3 regions of the Polaromonas aquatica genome follow, and region 3 is predicted to be linked to each of the others. Evidence: predicted binding sites of a transcription regulator. Region 3 holds the regulator's gene; each other region holds the start of a gene.
The links. Region 3 encodes FNR, which switches genes on or off when oxygen is low (the NO sensors DNR and NnrR bind a similar motif). Its sites were predicted from a motif close to TTGATNNNNATCAA; they were not measured.
Positions count from the first base shown of each region.

Region 1 (6,431 bases), on a different contig from region 3:
AAAACAAGGGCCTTGGGCGTCCACGGCCGTATAAAAGATGTGCCGGTACTGCGCCATACTCGCGGTGGGTATCGAGTACCTGGTTGCCGAACCAGCCAGAGGTGATGCAGTCGAATCCAGTTTTTTTCGCCAGCTCCTGCATCAGCGGTCGGGACACCCGCAGCACGGGATCTGAGAAGCGGATGTAGTGATCTAGCACAACGATCTTCGGGCCCAGCGCATACAAGGAGTTGCCAACCTGCTGCAACAGGTCGGCATTAAGCAGAATACGGACGTAGCGATAACCGGTCGGGCGCGATACGGCCAATACGTCGACTATCTCCTCTGCCGTCAGCGTCTGCTTGTTCTCATTAAAAAGGTCGAGCACGCTGAGAGTGCGTGCGAGGCTGGAGCTTACTGAATCGGACACTTCCGCTCCTCTGGTGGTCTATAAGCGCGTCACAGTCCCTGATCGCGCCGTTAGAAAGCTTTGCATTTTATTCTCGGGCGATGCAATTATGTTGCCAGCGCACGCAGTCCGCTGCTGCGCTCCCACACGACAGGAAGCGCCACATCGTCCGCAGGGAATTCGCCTGGCTGCACCCCCGGGTCGTGGCGCAAGCGCATGGTGCGGGGGCGTGGATCCCACTGTACGTCCTGTCCAAGGAACCGGACGGACAAGCCAATGCGCGTCTCGGTTGTAGATTTGTTTCCTGATGCGCCATGCACGGTCAAAGGGTGATGGCACAGCACATCACCAGGCTGCATGTCCCAGCTCAGGAGTTTTCCGGCCTGGTCGCCGGCATCACTGCCGTAGTCGGGGCAGACCGGCATGGATTCGTCCGCCAGGTTTGGATCGTAGTCCGGCGTGACGGCACGAAACATCTTGCCCCAGCGGTGCGATCCGGCCACGTACTGCAGGCCGCTGTTTTCCGTGGTAACCGGGCTCAGTGCAATCCACATGGAGATCAGGTCGTTGCCGCGGAACGGCCAGAACGGCAGATCGTTGTGCCAGGGTGTAGGTGCACCGGCGGACGGCGTTTTTACGAAGAGCTGGTCATAGTAAAAACGGATGCTGTCGGAACGCATCAGGGTCGCGGCAACTTCCGGTGCTGGCGAGCGGTCACGTAACAGGCGAAAGCGCCAGTCGAGGTCTGAGAGGTAGACATTCGAATAAAAACGTCCGCTGCCTGCTGTCTTGTTCTGCACTTCGCGCGGGCGACCGGCGCCGGAGTCCAGGGCTTCTAACGCCGCCTCCTTGAGCAGTTCGCACCAGTCTGAGTCGAACACGCCGCGCAGGCAGACCACGCCATCCCGCTCGAAAGCCTGGACATCCGCATCGCTCACTTGCGTTGCTGACCGGATCGATAAGGGTTGGTGGGTGGATGGGACTTCAATCGAACGGGAATCTTGTATTACTTGTTGCATCACAGTCTCCTTCATAAAAGAAATTTACCGAAACATTTGGGTTTGCCCGTACGCAACCTTGTGACTTCGCACGCCGACGTGGGCTACCCTGCACTCACGAAAATCCGCACAATAATTCTTAACTCAGTACCGGTTCAGGGCGCAACTTGCTGGAAACAGGCGCGGCCGTGCGTATCACTTCAGACCAGCGATCAATCAGATTGACAAGGGCATCTGCGTTTGTCGCTTGATCGAGCACGTAGCGGTCCGGTCGTAAAACCACCCAGCACGCACCCAACTCTTCGAGCCAGCCTGACAGCGCTTCGTCGGAAATCCAGGCCAGTGCGCCGGTGTCGACCAGTGCCCAAAGCGCCTGGGTCTGCCGGGTGCGTGCTAACGTCGCGCCGCACAGCACGAAGCGCGGTCCGGTCATGTCGTCGAGGCGCGAACCGTCACTCAGAAGGGGCTGACGGACCAGGGTTCCAGCCGACATGCTGCCCCCGTGCGCGCCGGGGCCGAGTGGCGGGGAGAGATTGACGATCTCATCATCGCCGGCGAGCATCCGGCGGTCGCGTTCGGCCGCCACATGCGGGTCGGTGGTCTGGATGATGCTGCCGAGCCTGACCGCTGTCTGGACGAACTCGCGCACGTGCGGCCGACGCTCGCTGCAATAGCTGTCCAGCAATTTTGCGTCAGCGTCACGGCAGATTGCGGCGAGCTTCCAGGCCAGATTCGAAGCGTCGCGAATGCCTGAGCACAGACCCTGGCCCAGGAAGGGCGGCATCAGGTGCGCAGCGTCTCCAGCGAGTATCAGTCGCTCATGCCGCCATTGGTTGGCGATCAGCGCATGAAAGGTATAAATGGCCCGTCGCTCCAGCCTTGCATCGCCGGGTTTGATCCACGGCGCCAGAAGACGCCACAGGGCTTCATCCCTGACGATGGTCTCCGGATCGTCTCCGGGCATCAACATGATCTCCCAGCGACGTCGTTGCCCCACGACATGGATGTAGGTGATGGGACGCTCCGGATCACAGTACTGAATGGTGATGTCGGGCAGCTCGACCTCCCGGATCATCACTGCGTCGATAACAAGCCAGGCCTGGTGCATGCCCATGTCTTCCATGCCGCCGCCAATGAGCTCGCGGACCATAGAGCGTCCACCGTCGCATCCGACTACCCAGCGGGCGCGCACATTGCGCGTCTGTCGGGTTTGTGCATCGCGAACCAGTATCCCGGCATGCTCTTTGCGGTCTTCGATGCCCTCGACCTGCGTGTTTAAACACACGTCGACGTTCTCGAAGCGACCCACGCCATCACGCAGCACGGCCTCGAGATCGGGTTGGTGGAATATGACATTGTTGGGCCAGCCTTGTGGACCTGAAGGGGGGCTGGGTTTGCGCTCCAGCAGCGTGTCACCTGCAACATTGAAGTACTTCATGCCAGCCGACAACCGTGACCGATGCAAAACCTCTGTGGCAAGGCCGATGGACTGGAAGATGCGCGCTACTTCGCCGTCAAAGTGCACTGCACGTGGCAGGTCCAGCGGAGCAGGCTCGCGCTCGAGCACCACTACGTTCAAGCCCTGCTGGCCGAGCAGATTGGCCAGCGTGGCGCCCGTGGGCCCATAGCCGACGATTGCAACGTCAACAACTGCCGACGACATGGCGCTTTCAGGCGCAGTCATGGGTAGGCCCTCTTCTTCATCTTTGGACTGACTCGGCCTGGGAGCGGACTGGAACTGAGCCTCTGGGCCGCCGCATGGACAAGTGGGGCCCTCAGGCAGGTAGATGGAATTCGAGTCGGCTTCATAATTTATGTTCTATTTATCTCAATGTGAGACTATTGTTATAAATTCAATTGAATCAAACAGTGGGGTTTGCACCAGTATCTCTATTTGATAATAAATTTAAAAATTACGAAGTGAGCAAATTTAAACTCCTGAAAAAGTTATTTTTTTGAGACTGCATTTCTGAAGCTCTGCCTGTTTATCTCGAAAAGGACGACGATATGAGATCTGTAAAAAAATCATTGAACTGGGTCAAGTTGGCTGGTATTGCGCTGGCTGCGGTTGTGAGTTGGGGCGCTCATGCTGACCCCATCAAACTGCGCTTCGCATCATTCGCCCCGGACACGGAGCAAACGTTCAAGACGGTGTTCAAGCCCTTCGCTGAAGCCGTCAACAAGGATTCGGGCGGAACGGTTCAGATTGAGCTGTTTCCCAATGGCGCACTGGGCCGCAATCCGGTTCAGCAGCCGCAGATGGTGCTCGACGGCATTGCCGACATAGCGTGGATAGTCCCGTCCTTCTCGCCCGGGCGTTTCCCGGAAACCGAGGTATTCGAATTGCCCGGACTGTTTCGTGACCTCCAGGAGGCCACGTTGGTGTTCACGCGCCTGATGGCTTCCAAAAAAATAAACCCGTTTGAGCAATTTGTACCGTTGGGAACCTTCACCACCGATCCTTACAGCATCCACAGTCGAACACCGATCAGGGCACTTGCAGACCTGAAGGGGCGCAAGATCCGCGTATCCGGCTCCATCGAGGGGGAAACCCTGCGCGCACTTGGCGCAGTGCCCATTGGTATGGCTACAACCGAAGTTGTTGAAGCCATCGCCCGCGGCACCATCGACGGCACCACGACTCACCCGTCCCCGTTGTTCGATTTTGGCTTCGTTCGTGTCGTCAACTCACACTACTTTGTGAAGCTTGGTGTATTGCCCATAGTGATGCTGATGAACAAGTCAAAATTTGACAGCCTGCCCAAGCCCGCGCAGGACGCCATCATCAAGCACAGCGGTATGTGGACTGCCAATCTCTTTAATGCAAACATCACGACCTACAACGCTGAGCTGGTAAAAAGGCTCGCGGATGATCCCAAGCGCACCCTCGTGACGCCGTCAGCAGCAGACCTTGCAAGCGCTCAGATAGCGTTTAACTCGGTCATCAAAACCTGGACCGAAAAGTCCCCCCGCAACAAGCAACTGCTGGAACTCGTGCAGGGTGAGCTGGCGGCAGTACGTGCAGGCAAGTAAGCCTGACGCCGCGAAAACTGCTGATCAGAAAAGGGATGTTTTGATGCTTATGACCTGTGAACGGCTGGCAATGCGCCTGGCAAGCGGAATCTCCATTGCTGGGCTGGTCGCCCTGATGTTCCTCGCGGTGCTTACCCTGCTTGATGGCTTGATGCGCTCCATCTTCAATCATCCGATTGAAGGGGTGCGCGACGTGGGATCACTTGCCATCGCAATCGGCATCAGTTGCTGCTTCCCGGTCTCCCTGATGGAGCGCAGCAACATTGCGGTTCGCTTTGTCGCCTCATTTCTGGGTTCGAGTGCCGGCCGTTTCTGTGACCTCATTGCCTCGGTTCTGACTGGCCTGGTCTTTTTCGGAATGGCATACGAGTTCACGCGCTACGCCTTCAAGTTGGGGCAGGCCCGCGAGACGACCTGGATCCTGCACATCCCGATCGCTCCTTTCTGGTATTGCGTAGCGGGCGTTCTTTGGTTGACAGTCCTGGTGCAGATCGTAATGATCGCAGTCGACGTCGCCAACCTGATCAACCCGGCGCGCGTCAATGCGCTCGCCCCGGAACATAACGGTCTTTCAAGGGTGGAGTCATGAGCGTCTTGACGATTGGGGCGATCGGTATCGTCGCGTTGTTTGTTCTGATCCTGCTGCAAGTGCCGGTCGGGATTGCCATGCTGGTGGTTGGTGTGGCTGGTTACGCCGCGCAAACTGGCTGGGGACCGGCGCTGGCGATGTTGGCCAGCGAACCCGCAGGACTGTTGTCCAGCGTCGACTTGGCCACCGTGCCCTTGTTCCTGCTGATGGGTACCTTTGCAAGTGCGGCAGGATTTTCAGCCGAGATCTATAACGCTGCTGCTGCCGTTTTAGGCCATCGCCGCGGTGGATTGGCCTATGCAACGGCGGGAGGTTGTGCAGCCTTTGGTGCCATCTGTGGCTCCTCAACCGCCACGGCGGCGACGTTCGCCAAAGCGGCACTGCCGGAGATGCTCTCGCGCGGCTACTCCCCGGGGTTCGCCGCGGGAACCATTGCAGCCGGGGGGGCGTTGAAGTCACTCATCCCCCCATCGGTCGCAATGATTCTGTATTGTGTCGCTGCCAAAACCTTCATCTTCGATCTCTTTATAGCAGCCATCATTCCTGCCGTTCTGACGATCGCTGCCAACCTGTTGATGATCGCGGTCGTCGTGCGCTTGCGACCCGAAATTGCACCCATGTCCGAGCGCCTGCCCTGGTCAGAGCGTTGGCCCTTGATCCGCGCAGCACTACCGGTGCTGTTCCTGATGGTCGTGGTGTTCTGCGGGCTCTACAGCGGCATCTTTACCGTCAACGAGGCTGCGTCGGTGGCGGCGGTGTTGTCCTTTGCGTTTGCAGCGATGCGCGGACGACTGACCCGTGTTGCAGTCTGGCGCGGCATGCGCGACTGTGCCTCTGCCAGCGCAATGATCTACATGATCATCATTGGGTCGACCATCTTTGGCGCCTTTATTGGCCTGGCCCAGATTCCAGAGGCACTCATCGCGCTGCTCAATGGAACGCAATTAAGCGGCTTGACCATCATCTTCCTGCTACTGGTGATTTACCTGATTCTTGGCGCGGTTTTTGATGAAATCGCTGCGATGCTCATCACTCTGCCATTTGTCCTGCCCATCATCACCCAGCTGGGCTACGACCCCATCTGGTGGGGCATTCTGAATATCGTGATCATAGAAATTGGCATGATCCTCCCTCCGCTTGGCATAGCTGTGTTCGTGCTGCATGGGATGGCGCCGCAGATATCTTTGAGCAAGATCTACAAGGGGGTTACACCTTTCATTCTTGCTGATATGTTCGTGTTGGCATTGCTGACCCTGTTCCCTGCGTTGTCGCTATGGCTGCCAAAGATCCTTCAAAACTAACTTGCGGGGCCGGCACCGCCACCTGCCTGCACAGGTGCGCTTGCGTTGCCTTGCCAATTTGGCGTTCACCGATTTTTGTAAATCCTTAACGCTTTACCACTCCATTTTTTCCACAGCTCAGC
Region 1 is NZ_JBHSRS010000083.1:368,375-374,805, reverse strand. Features, by position in the region: gene ACFQND_RS20910 (IclR family transcriptional regulator) at 1-409, opposite strand, end outside; gene ACFQND_RS20905 (phytanoyl-CoA dioxygenase family protein) at 496-1,407, opposite strand; gene mhpA (bifunctional 3-(3-hydroxy-phenyl)propionate/3-hydroxycinnamic acid hydroxylase MhpA) at 1,526-3,070, opposite strand; gene ACFQND_RS20895 (TRAP transporter substrate-binding protein) at 3,394-4,419, shown strand; gene ACFQND_RS20890 (TRAP transporter small permease) at 4,406-5,008, shown strand; gene ACFQND_RS20885 (TRAP transporter large permease) at 5,005-6,309, shown strand.
Region 1: a site for FNR is predicted at 3,239-3,252, ahead of mhpA (bifunctional 3-(3-hydroxy-phenyl)propionate/3-hydroxycinnamic acid hydroxylase MhpA). Genes of this name have one in related genera too.

Region 2 (6,431 bases), on a different contig from region 3:
GGAGAAGGCTGCGACCCAGGGGAAATGCCGCTCGCTTGTCATATTTGCATCATCACCTTTCCTGGGCCAGCTCAAGGCCGAGTTGGGAGCGGTGACCAAGCGTCTTCTATCCACAACGCATGACCTGGACCTCACTAGTTTTGGCCTCAGCGAACTGGAGCTGCGCATAGGGCGCGTGCTCGCCCCCTGAGCGGCCCGCCATCGCCTACACATCGGGAAATATCCGGCGTCGACTTTGCCTGTTGCCTGCTCCCTGGCACAGGAAGTGGTGTGGGTATCTCCTTTACGCCCTCTTGAATACCAAATAGATCAGGCACCAGGCACGGCACAGCACGCAAGGTATGCCCAGCGGTGATATGGCGAAATCAAGCCATACCTGCGGGAAGAACCACCACGGAGAGCTCGCTCATCCGCAGAGCCCAAGGTGACCACACTGGGTGCAATAATCGCAGCCGTCCTTGCGGATCACGGCATGTGCACCACACTCACTGCATTTCTTTCCAGCCATCACCGGCGATGACAGGGCAGCCTCGACCAGAGGATCAACCACGGGTATCGATCCACCAGCGACCCGTGTGCCGGCGCGGCGAGCGATGATGTTCTGAACCGCGTAAGCAATGGCTGCCACTTCCGAGTCGTGCCATAGGGGAACGCGCGTGCCGTCGGCCTTTTCGTATGTTCCCAGGCGGACCGGGCCGCGGTCCCACGCCACCTTGCGCATGTCGCTGAGCGCACGTTCGAGAAAGCCGCCACGCGCCGCCAGCGAGAGCATGCGCATGCTGGCGGTAATCCATTGCTGCGATTCACCGCTCTGACCGACGGGCATGAAAAATTCGATGGCACGCTCAGCCATGCCTTCGCCCACGACGGCCGGTACGGGCAAGAAAGACACCACGATATACAGCGTCTTGCGCCCCTCCTGTGTCCAGTAATCGACCTTTTCAGCCACCGCCGCCAACGCGCCTTTGGGACGGCTCTCAATCACCGCCCGCATCGGGTCTGCCAACGGCATGGTGGTGGAGGCGGCGTGAGTTTCCAGCACTGAGCCGAGTATGGCATTCGGTCTGTAGGTGGCAAGGCCCTTGAGCTTTGCGAGCCAGGCCTGCTGATACAGGCCCTTGAAGTCCTCGTATGCATAGTCCGCCGGGACGTTAATAGTCTTGGAGATAGCCGTATCAACGAAGGGTTGCACCGCCTCCATCATGGCGATGTGGCTGGCTGCGGACATCTCCAGAGCTGAGACGAAGTAGGTGGGCAGTTGCTTTATATTGCCGCCGAGTTTGCGGAACAAGCGCCAGGCGTGATCTTCCACTGCGTAGTCGGTGGTGCCGCCGTCGGACTCGCGTTTCTTGCGCCGGTACACCCACGAGAATGGAGGCTCGATGCCGTTCGACGCATTGTCGGCAAACGCCAGGCTGACGGTGCCGGTCGGTGCAATCGACAACAGATGGCTGTTGCGGATGCCGTTCGCACGGATGAGCTGCTGCAGGGCTAGTGGCAAGCGACTGGCAAAGGTGCCGGCGGCAAGATAGCCTGTCGCATCGAACTTCGGAAACGCACCCTTTTCCTTTGCCAATTCCACCGATGCAGCATAGGCTGCATCGCGCATGCCTACGGCAATGCGCGCGGCCATCTCGCGGCCCTCCGGCAGGTCGTAGCGCAGGCAGAGCATGGCCAGTGCATTGCCCAGGCCGGTGAAACCGACTCCTATGCGGCGCTTGGCGGAGGCCTCGGCTTTCTGCTGCGGCAGCGGCCAGAAAGTGACATCCAGCACGTTGTCGAGCGCACGTACCTGGGTCGTCACCGACTTGGCGAAAGCCTCGAAATCGAAGTCCGGAGTACCACTGAAACCGAAGGGATGATGCACAAAATGCGTGAGGATGATGGGCCCCAGGTCGCAGCAGCCATAGGGCGGCAGCGGTTGCTCGCCGCAGGGATTGGTCGCCGCAATCTCCTCGCAGTAGCGCAGGTTGTTGTCCCGGTTGATATGGTCCAGAAACAGGATGCCGGGCTCGGAAAAATCATAGGCCGAGCGCATTACTGTGTCCCACAACGCGCGCGCCGCCACCGTCTGGTAAACCCACAGGCCGTCTGCACGCTGGAACGCGCCCTGCGAGATCAGTTGGGCGCCAGGTTTGGCCTTGTGCACCAGCTCCCAGGGATGTCCTTCGGCAAGCGCGTGCATGAAGGTGTCCGGCACGCCTACGGAGACATTGAAGTTGTTCCAACGACCCGGTGTACGCTTGGCTGTGATGAATTCGTGCACGTCGGGATGGTCGATGCGCAGCACACCCATCTGCGCGCCGCGCCGCGCACCAGCGCTTTCCACAGTGGCACACGACTGGTCGAACACATTGATATAACTGCACGGACCCGACGCCATCGACGCCGTGGTCTTGACCTCCGCACCGCGCGGTCGAATTCGCGAAAAATCGTAACCCACACCGCCACCGCGCCGCATGGTTTCGGCCGCCTCACGCAGCGCCTCGTAAATACCGGGAAAGCCTCCGTCGTCAGTGCCCTGGATGCAGTCACCCACCGGCTGGACAAAACAGTTGATAAGGGTTGCCTGTATGGAGGTTCCTGCAGCGCTCATGATGCGGCCAGCACCGATGGCGCCAACGCGCAGGTTTTCGAGAAACATCTCCTCGTGTTTTGCTCGTTCTGTCTCGGGCTCGACCGAGGCCAGGGCGCGCGCCACGCGCAGGTATACATCTTCCATGCCGGATTCGCCGGATTTGAGGTACTTCTCCTTCAGAACGTCCAGGCTGATGGGTTGGGTGACCGTCAGATCCTGAGACCGGCCAATACGATCACGTTTCATGTCCCGCGCTCCTTAGACAAGCTGTGCTGAACGGAATACCGCCCAGCAACCGATGCCCTGATTCTTGCACCGAACGAACCAGTTCGCCACTTGACGCCATCCACGGCCAGGTGGATGGTGCCTGGGTGAAATCAAGGCCATGAACAGACCTGGCGCCAGCCCCAAAGTCGACTCCGTCAGGCCAGTTGCTTGTGAATAGCTGCGTACTTCATGGACAGCCGCTCAACGACTCCGTAGCATTCCGGATCCCAGACCACTAATCGACAGGAGCGTTGTGCATAGGACCGCTGCATCACATTGGCGCGAAACCTACCGTCTGAGCGAACGTTACGAACTGGCCTTCTGGCAAATTAAGGGTTCGGGCAAGCATCACCGGATCCAGCGCACCACGAAAAACACAGGCAAGGCCTTCCGAGGCGCAAAACAGATACACGTTTTGTCCTATGAATGCGGCGTCCACGCCAGCATAGATACGCTGATCCTGCATGGAAAGGTTTGTCATCCGCTCCCCATGGGCAACATAAACGAGGTTCACCGGCGCCAAGGCGACAAAGTCTTGCGTTCCCGTGCGATCGCGAAGGTCCTCGGTGCTGCATGGAAGCAGGCGATGCCGTGCCGGTTCATAGACCCATGTTCCTTCTGCCGTTGTTACATAGATTTCGATCACCTTCACGTGTCGCCAATACGGAGCAGTTCTATTATCACCAGGGCGGTTGATCCCGAACGCAGCCCATAGCAAATCAGACAATATTTGAGGCTGCAGCGGCCTGGACTGGAATGTGCGTACAGAGCGACGCAATTTCAGTGCGCTCAAAAGTGGCATGCCGCCTTCCATGCGCGGCTTGGGCAGGACTCGCGGTGCATCATCCGGAATTCTTGCCCTGATGCGCGCCGCTTCCAAGTGTTGTGCCATCGATTCAAAAGGTGAGTCGATGGCATACGGGGTACTCACCTGGGGCACCAGTAATACAGGAATGGTACAGGCGCGAGATACGCGTTCTGCATCGCTGCCAAGCATCAGCTTCTGCAAACCGCGACGGCCATGCGTTCCCATGATTACGGCATCGTAGCCTTTGGCTGCTTCTTCACAAATTGCGTCTGCCGCTCGTCGAACCCTGGTTTCGCACAGAATCACACGAGCTTCAATACCGGCACTCGCGGCGATGATCCTGGCTTCTTCCAGCACTTCGTTACCGTGGCGGCGCAGCCCCTCCATATGAGTGAGGTACAGCGAAGGCGATGCCATTTGCATTTCACCAATCGCGGCATATTCATTCAGGATATACAGCAACGTCAGTTTGGTGGCTTTTCGATCTGCCAGGCCAATGGCGACGTGCAACGCATTCTCAGCAGTTGAACTTCCGTCGAATGGAACGAGGATGTTGCTGAACATTCTTTGCCTTTCCTATCGTGCCAGAACCTGGATACGCATGACCGAGGATGGCATAGACCGCGGATCCACCTTTGATGAAAGTCAAGTGCGAACCGGCAATGTGAGCCTGATTGGAAAATTTCTTTCGTCGCAGAAGTGGTCAGGGCGGAATTGAGGGGGTGAGAGTGCTTTCTCCAGCCGTTTCATTGGGACTTTCGGGGGCCTTCCGGGCATGCCTTCAAGACATTCGCTCACTGAATTTTCAGATCAGCTCAAGGTACCAGCACGGCAGCACCTAGCAGTCGACCCGCCCGCAAATCGTCCAGCGCTTCATTGGCGTTCTCCAGCGGATAGGTTGTCGTTACAACGCGCAAAGGCACCTTCAATGCGAAGCGGAGAAACTCCGCCGCATCGGCACGTGTGAGGTTGGCTACTGATAGTAATTGCCGCTCCTCCCACAGCAGCCTGTATGCGAAAGACGGGATGTCGCTCATGTGGATCCCGCCGCAGACGACGCGGCCACCCTTGCGCACCGCGCGTAGCGCGAGGGGTACCAACTCGCCGACAGGCGCAAAGATAATGGCAGCATCCAGAAGTTCGGATGCCGTCTCATCCGATCCGCCGGCCCACACTGCGCCTAACGAGCGGGCAAACTTCTGTGCCTGTATATCGCCGGTGCGGGTGAACGCGTGGACGTTCCTACCCTGGTGTAGCGCAACCTGGGTAATCAGGTGCGCAGCCGCGCCAAAGCCGTAAATGCCGAGTTTCAGGGCGTCATCGCCGGCCATACGCAACGATCTCCAGCCGATCAGCCCGGCACACATCAATGGCGCAACGTGAACCGCATCTGTCAGCACTGTCAACGGCAGGCAGAAAGCGGCTTCAGCGACCACATGCGTGGCGAAACCGCCATCGCGTCCGTGGCCGGTGAACAATGGCTGGTCGCAAAGGTTTTCGCGGCCCAAGCGACAGAAGGCGCAATGTCCGCAGGTGTGCGCGAGCCAAGGCACTCCGACACGATCGCCAGGGACCAGCTCAGACACACCATCTCCGATGCACTCGACAATGCCGACGATCTCGTGGCCAGGTACCAGCGGCAGATGCAGCAACGGTAGCTCCCCGTCAACGACATGCAGGTCGGTACGACACACCGCACACGCTTCGACACGCAGACGCACTTCACCCGGCCCCGGCTCGGGAACCGGGCGCTTCTCCAGGCGTAGCGCCTCGCCAGGTTTGTGCAGAACCATCGCGCGCATCATGGGCTGAATTCCAGTTTGGGGTCGGTGCGATCAATCCCTGCGGCATTGCACCATATCGATTCGAACAACCTATGTCTGTGTGCCGATGCCGTTTTTTTTTGCCAAGGGCAGGGCGTCAGGCTCCACATACCCTGATCAAAAGTGCAAACTCCACGCTACTTGATACACCAAAGTGCTTCAGAGGTATCCACATTTATTCAGGTTGCACCGGATGGTTATGTGCACCCGAACTGAGGCCCGACTGGCGGTCAGTGCGTGTTTGCCTGGTTTGCTGTGCCGTTCAGCGAGTTATGCAAGATCGCTTGCCAGGCCTCGAATGCCGGCTTCAGGCCATTCTCGGGTGCTGTATGGAGCAGATGAGTGCCGCAAGTCGCCATATCGACTTGCGTCTTGATCATCGCAGCAGCCAACTGCTGCCAATATTGGGTCGCGCCTTGCAGGTCAAAGCGCATCAACTCCGACTGAATGGCCAGCCAATCGGATGGTTCGCTCTGACTGCGCAGCTTCTGCGCGACCGCCTCATGATGCACCGAAGCATGATGCGCGGCTTGCTGCTGGATTTTCCGCATGGCTTCGGAGCCGCGAAATACGGCGCAGGCGCTTTCAGTTGCCAGAATAAGCTGTTGGCGACCAAGGTCGGCCAGCAGGTTCCAGGGCGCCGATCTGGCGGTCATAGTCTCGGTGGACGGGGCGGCGTGGGAAGTTTTTGTACTCATGAGGGCTCCTTTCGGGGTGGTTGGCGGTGACGGGATCAATGTCGCAGGGCTGGTGATCGCGCCTGCTCGTGAATGGATTGGCATGCGGTGCAATAAGGTGTTTCCGGTAGTGCCGAGAGCCGCCGCAGGTCGATCGCTTCGCCGCAATCAAGGCAACGGCCATAGCTCGAAGCTTTGCCGCGGCTGCCGTCTTCAAGGCGGCGGCGGGCCGCGAGAACTTGCGCCAGATCTTGGGCGGCATGCTCCGCTTTGGCTTC
Region 2 is NZ_JBHSRS010000015.1:131,550-137,980, forward strand. Features, by position in the region: gene ACFQND_RS06980 (host attachment protein) at 1-190, shown strand, start outside; gene ACFQND_RS06985 (adenosylcobalamin-dependent ribonucleoside-diphosphate reductase) at 407-2,824, opposite strand; gene ACFQND_RS06990 (universal stress protein) at 3,117-4,217, opposite strand; gene ACFQND_RS06995 (zinc-dependent alcohol dehydrogenase family protein) at 4,469-5,467, opposite strand; gene ACFQND_RS07000 (phasin family protein) at 5,707-6,174, opposite strand; gene ACFQND_RS07005 (TraR/DksA family transcriptional regulator) at 6,210-6,431, opposite strand, start outside.
Region 2: a site for FNR is predicted at 4,289-4,302, ahead of ACFQND_RS06990 (universal stress protein). Genes of this name have one in related genera too.

Region 3 (6,431 bases):
TTCAAAGGTCTGGTAGTTGACCTTGATGCCCGCTTCTTTCTCGAAATTCGCCACCATGTCTTTGGCGATGTAGTCGGGCCAGTTGTAGATATTGAGAACTTTATCTTCGGCGTTGGCGACTACGGCAGGTGCACTGCCGGCCGTCGCCGGCGCCGCAGCTGCGGGTGCTTCATCCTTCTTGCCGCAAGCTACCAATGCGATGGCCGAGAACGCAAAACACCACAACTGCTTTTTCATAATGTCTTTTTAAATCCGTGAAGAATGTCAGAAAACAGACGCCCGGGGCTTTGTACTTCACCCGGGAAAACGGATTGTAAGAGCTATTTCTGGCCTTCTTGCGGCCACGTCCTGCTGTGTCGCCGCACGCGATTGGTGCATCTCTAAGGCGTCAGACACCAGGGTGCCGTGTTGTTCACCAGGCCCATCCACAGCGCGCCCAGGGAGGTCACGAACAGCGCCAGGCCGGCCAGCCGGATGGCCCACTGCCCCGAACCCTGCCCGCGCAGCCGAAGCCACAGCCATGGCCCGGCCATCAGGGAAACACCGCTGCCCAGGGCAAACAGTGCCATGACGGCAGCGCCTTCCTGCATGCTGCTGCCCAGCGCAGCCACCAGCAAGGCCGAGTAGAGCAAACCACAAGGCAGCAAGGACCACAATGCACCCAGCAGGATCGGCGCACCAAGCCCAGCCCTTCCGGTTTGGCCGCCCGCAATGGAACGCACCCGGCCCCAGACCGCGCGCGCAGAATCCTCAAGCCACGCAGGCTGGCGCGCCCGCCAGAGCAGCATCAGCCCCAGCAGGGCCGCAGCCACATGAAAAAGCGTCCAGACGGGCCTGAGGGCCGCGGAATGAATGCTGAGCCAGCCCAGCCCCTGCATTGATGCAGCAGCCAGGCCGCCCAGGGTGGAATACCCCACAACCCTGCCCGCCTGAAAACCCCAGATGGCCAGTGTGCTGGCCCCACCGCCAGCACGTCCCATACCCGCGCAAGCCGCACCGCACATCACCACGCAGTGAGGCCCTCCGGCAAGCCCCATCAGCAAGGCCGTGGCTAGAAGGGTCGCAGACATCAAATGATTTTCGAAAACCTGGCGCGGTTGCGGTCAGCCTGCAAATAGCGGTCAAACACCATGGCGACAGCGCGCACAAAAAACCAGCCCTGGGCACTTACCTCGATACCGGAATCACTCAAACGAACCAGTCCCTGATCGGCAAGCGCTGCGAGCGCCTCCATCTCTGCCGCAAAGTAACTCCGGAAATCAACCAGGTAAGCCAGCTCAATGGACTCAAACTGCAGTTGCCCCTGGCACATCAATGCCATGATGACGGCGCGCCTGAGCAGATCATCGCGCGACAGGGCCAGGCCGCGAACAACCGGCAGGCGCCCCTGATCGAGATGGTCGTAATACTCTTCCAGCGTCTTGGCATTCTGGCTGTAGGTGGCACCAACGCGGCCTATGGCGGAAACGCCCAGCGCAATCAGGTCGCAGTCGGGCTGGGTACTGTAGCCCTGGAAATTTCGGTGCAAGCGGCCCTGCCGTTTGGCAACAGCCAGCGCATCGCCGGGCAAGGCGAAATGATCCATGCCCACATAAACATAGCCGGCAGCGTCAAACGCCGCCAGTGAACGGGAAAACATGGCCATCTTGGCGGAGGCATCGGGCAATTCAGCCGTTGCAATGCGGCGCTGCGGCTTGAAACGTTCCGGCAGGTGCGCATAGGCATAAAGCGCAACCCGGTCAGGCCGCAATGCCGTCACTTGCTCAAGTGTCCGGTCAAATGATTCCGGCGTCTGCATGGGCAGGCCATAAATCAGGTCAACATTGATGGACTCAAAACCTTTCGAACGGGCAGCGTCAACCAGGCCGAACACCTGCTCCGCTGGCTGGACACGGTGCACTGCCCGCTGTACGGCCGGATCAAAATCCTGCACGCCAAAGCTCAGCCGGTTGAACCCCAGTTCGGCCAGCACTGCAAGCCGGGCCTCATCGACGGTTCGCGGATCAATTTCAATCGAATACTCACCACCCGGGGTAAATGAAAAACTGCGGCGCAACAGGGCCATCAATGCCCTGAGCTGCATGTCGTTCAGGAAAGTCGGCGTGCCTCCACCCAGATGCAGCTGGCTCACGACCTGACCAATACCTGCATGGGCCACTTGCAAATCGATTTCGCGGCCCAGGTAACGCAGGTATTCATCGGCCTTGCCGTGATGCCTGGTGATGATCTTGTTGCATGCGCAGTAGTAACACAGGGACTCGCAAAACGGAATGTGGACGTACAGGGACAGCGGCAACGCCATGGCTGCGGCGCCGCCATGGCGTTGCGACAGCGCCTGTGCATAGTCATCCGCAGCAAAGGCCTCGACAAAGCGGTCCGCTGTCGGATAGGAGGTATAACGCGGCCCGTTCAGGTCAAATCTGCGCAGCAGGTCGGGCGAAACAACACTCATGAACTGATTTCCTTGGAAGAATGCACACTGTGCCGCCAAATATCAGCCCTCGCCTTGACCTGTATCAAACCCTCCGCAGTCCCACATCGGCATAATCTGATCTACATCATGGATTCGTTGCGTTCGCGACGGATGCCGCCTCTTTCACGGAAAAACGACCTAAACACCAACCGGACTGTTCACACTGCCCCCAAATGCTCAAAGAAACCATCAAAGTAGCCTGTTCGAGTTGTAATCTGCGCGAACTGTGCATGCCTGTTGGCCTAAACACCCAGGAGCTGATCCGTGTTGACGAACTGGTGGCAACCCGGCGGACCGTCAAGCGCGGCGCGGCACTTTTCCACACGGGGGAAAAATTCACCTCGCTGTATGCCATTCGCAGCGGCTTCTTCAAAACCGGCATCACGACTGAAGACGGACGGGACCAGGTCACCGGCTTTCAGATGGCCGGTGAAATCATCGGCCTGGATGGCATCGTCAACGAGCAGCACACCTGCGATGCCGTGGCGCTTGAAGACGCCGAGGTGTGCGTGATGCCCTTCGACCGCATTGAGGAAATCTCAAGGGAGGTCAATGCCCTCCAGCACCACGTGCACAAGATCATGAGCCGGGAAATCGTGCGGGACCACGGCGTGATGCTGCTGCTCGGGAGCATGCGGGCCGAAGAGCGGCTGGCCGCCTTCCTGCTCAACCTGGTGCAGCGCCTGCAGGCACGTGGTTTTTCGAAATCCGAACTGGTGTTGCGCATGACACGCGAGGAAATCGGCAGCTACCTGGGCATGAAACTCGAAACCGTGAGCCGCACGTTTTCAAAATTTGCCGATGATGGCGTGATTGCGGTAAAGCAGCGCAACATCCACATCCTGGACGCCGATGCGCTAAAGCGCATTGTCAATGTGCCCCAGTGTCATTGATTGATGGCGTCAGGCTCGGCAAGCCATAACACCAGGCCATTGCTGATCACAGCGATAAACCAAAACATAAAAAAAGCCACCGTATAAACGCCCTTGCGGCTTGCCTGCAGCTCAAGGCCTGGCCAATGAATCTCGCCAGGGTCAATCATCGAAAAAACCAGCACTTCAAGCAGGCAGGCCGCCAAAAAGGCCGGCCAGATGATGAGTCCCCAGCGTTTGAGACCCTGGGCTTCAGGCTGGTCATGGTTTTTCATTGCTTTTTCCCCCGGTTGCGCTGTGGTTGCGGCCCGTCTGGGCCGGCTGCATCAGCGGTTTTGCCGCATTCACCTCCCGGCTGATCTCAAGCCCCTCACGGTAAGAGTCCTCTGATACAACGGCGTCCGGCCCCTGCATGATGTAGAACGCAGTGACGATACAGGCCAGCACCGCCGACAGCGGCCCGGCAATCACCATCCAGACATAGGGCTCTTTCCACCATGGGCGGACTTCAGGCGAATGCAGCATGTTTGCACTGTCTCTACTGGCGGGGTTCATGAAAAAGTCCTCCACAAGGATATTAGGAAAACACCTTAACGCGGTACCAGGAAAACCGATTTTTCGACGACTTCATCCTGCGAAGCGCCCTGCTTCGAAATCACAAAGGTAATGGGATGAGAGCCCGCAGCCACGGCATCGGGCGGCACCTGCACCCGCACCGGAACCCAGCGCGCACCGGCGGCGTCGACCACCACCTGCGCGTCGGACACAATCCGGGCTCCCGCCATCCCCTCCACCTTGAGCACATACTGCTGATCATGCTCGGTTGCATTCATGATCTGCAGGCCGTAAACATTTTCAATCTGACCCTGGCCCACCTGGCGGGCCATCGCGCCACGGTCGCGCACCACGTCCACCTTGAACGAAGGCCGAACCAGCAAGGCCCACAGCATCCCCGTACCGATGGCCACCAGCACCGCCGTGTACACAAGAACCCGGGGCCGCCGCACCCGGCGAAACATCGCGGAACGGGACAGTTTCTGGTCCATGCCGTTCTGTGTGCTGTAGCGGATCAGCCCGCGCGGGTAGTTCATTTTTTCCATGACACTGTCGCACACGTCGATGCAGGCCGAGCAGCTGATGCATTCATATTGCAGGCCATCACGAATGTCTATGCCCGTGGGGCAAACCTGCACGCACAGGCCGCAGTCAATGCAGTCTCCCAGACCTTTGGCGCGGTACTGGGCCAGTGCTTCGCTGCGCCGACGTGAGCCCCGGTGCTCGCCCCGCGCGCCGTCGTAGGTAACGATCAGCGTGTCGCGGTCAAACATCGCGCTCTGGAAGCGGGCATAAGGGCACATGTATTTGCACACCTGCTCGCGCATCCAGCCGGCATTGCCATAAGTCGCAAAGCCGTAGAAAAGCACCCAGAACAATTCCCACGGCCCCAGAGCCCAGCTTCCAACCGCGCCCAGCAGCTCGCGAATCGGCGTGAAATAACCGACAAACGTAAAGCCCGTCCACAAGCCAATCGTTATCCAGACCGCATGCTTGGCAGTCTTGCGGAAAATTTTGGCAATACTCCAGGGGCCCTTATCCAGGCGCATCCGGGCTATCCTGTCACCTTCAATCCTGCGCTCCACCCACATGAAAATTTCGGTATAAACCGTTTGTGGGCAGGCGTAGCCACACCAAAGCCGGCCCGCCACCGCCGTGAACAGGAAGAGCGACAGCGCGCTGATAACCAGCAGGCCTGTCAGGTAAATCAGGTCCTGCGGGTAAAGCACCAGGTTGAAGATATAAAACCGGCGCGCCCCCAGATCAAACAGCATGGCCTGCCGATCGTTGATAGTCAGCCAGGGCAAGCCGTAAAACACCAGTTGCGTGGCCCAGACCATGGCCCAGCGCCATTGGTTAAACCAGCCCGAAACGCCTTTTGCGTAGATCTTCTTTTCTGACTGGTACAGCGACACGATGCCGGAGGAGTCATCTGCCGCGACTGCCGCATCCCGGCTACTCACGGCCGCTATCGGAATGACTGGCTGTCCCGGGGAAAATCTGTCTGAATGAGGTGCCACGCGACGCTGTATTTTCAGGGTTTAGGGGTGGCCGCAGGTGCAGGGAAACTGCTGCCGGAAAGGCTCAGCACATAGGCCGCCACCACATGGATCTGGTCAGCCGTCAGCTTGGGCGCCTGAGCCGGCATGACATTGGTTTTGCCGTTTTTGATCATGTTGACAATGGCGGCCTCCCCCCAGCCGTGTAGCCAGTAGTCATCCGTCAGATTTGGTGCGCCCAGGGTCTTGTTGCCCTTGCCGTCGATACCATGGCATGCAGCACAGGCCGAAAACCTGGCCTTGCCGCTGAATGCCTTGATTTCGTTGTGGGGACTGCCGGACAGCGACAGAACATAGTTGGCCAACTCGCTCATCTGGGCCTCCCCGCCTACGGCCTCTGCCATGGGCGGCATCACGCCGGTGCGGCCATTGGTCACTGTCTGCACGATGTGTGCGGCGCTGCGTTCGCCAAGCCAAGCCGTATTTGCGTTGGTCAGGTTGGGATAGGACTTGCTGCCCCGGGCGTCCGAGCCATGGCACTGCGCACAATTGTTCATGAACAGGCGCTCTCCCACCGCCAGGGCGCGTGCATCTTTTACCAGCGCCTCGACAGGCTGGGCGGAAAACCCGGCATACAGGGGTGCAACCTCCGCGCGAAACTGCGTGACATCCTGGCTGTGTTCGCTGTCCGCCGACCAGTTCAGCAAGCCCTTGAAGCTGCCCAGGCCCGGAAAGATGGCGAGGTAGCCCAGCGCAAACACCACGGTCAGGATGAACAGCCACATCCACCAGCGCGGCAGGGGGTTGTTCAATTCCCGCAAGTCCCCGTCCCACACGTGGCCGGTGGTGTTGTCATTGGATTGGCCGGCTTGAACCTTGACGGTCGCCTTGCCAGCAAGCCACAGCAGCAACGCACAGGCCAGGATGGACACCAGGCTGATGGCCGCCACATACCAGGGCCAGAATCCGTTCGTGAAATCGCTCATCGCCACAACCCCTATTCAGACCGGAACGGCAGTTGGGCCGCATCTT
Region 3 is NZ_JBHSRS010000013.1:15,611-22,041, reverse strand. Features, by position in the region: gene ACFQND_RS04245 (extracellular solute-binding protein) at 1-237, opposite strand, end outside; gene ACFQND_RS04240 (sulfite exporter TauE/SafE family protein) at 381-1,070, opposite strand; gene hemN (oxygen-independent coproporphyrinogen III oxidase) at 1,070-2,452, opposite strand; gene fnr (fumarate/nitrate reduction transcriptional regulator Fnr) at 2,647-3,366, shown strand; gene ACFQND_RS04225 (hypothetical protein) at 3,360-3,620, opposite strand; gene ACFQND_RS04220 (FixH family protein) at 3,607-3,900, opposite strand; gene ccoG (cytochrome c oxidase accessory protein CcoG) at 3,936-5,363, opposite strand; gene ccoP (cytochrome-c oxidase, cbb3-type subunit III) at 5,435-6,385, opposite strand; gene ACFQND_RS04205 (cbb3-type cytochrome oxidase subunit 3) at 6,397-6,431, opposite strand, start outside.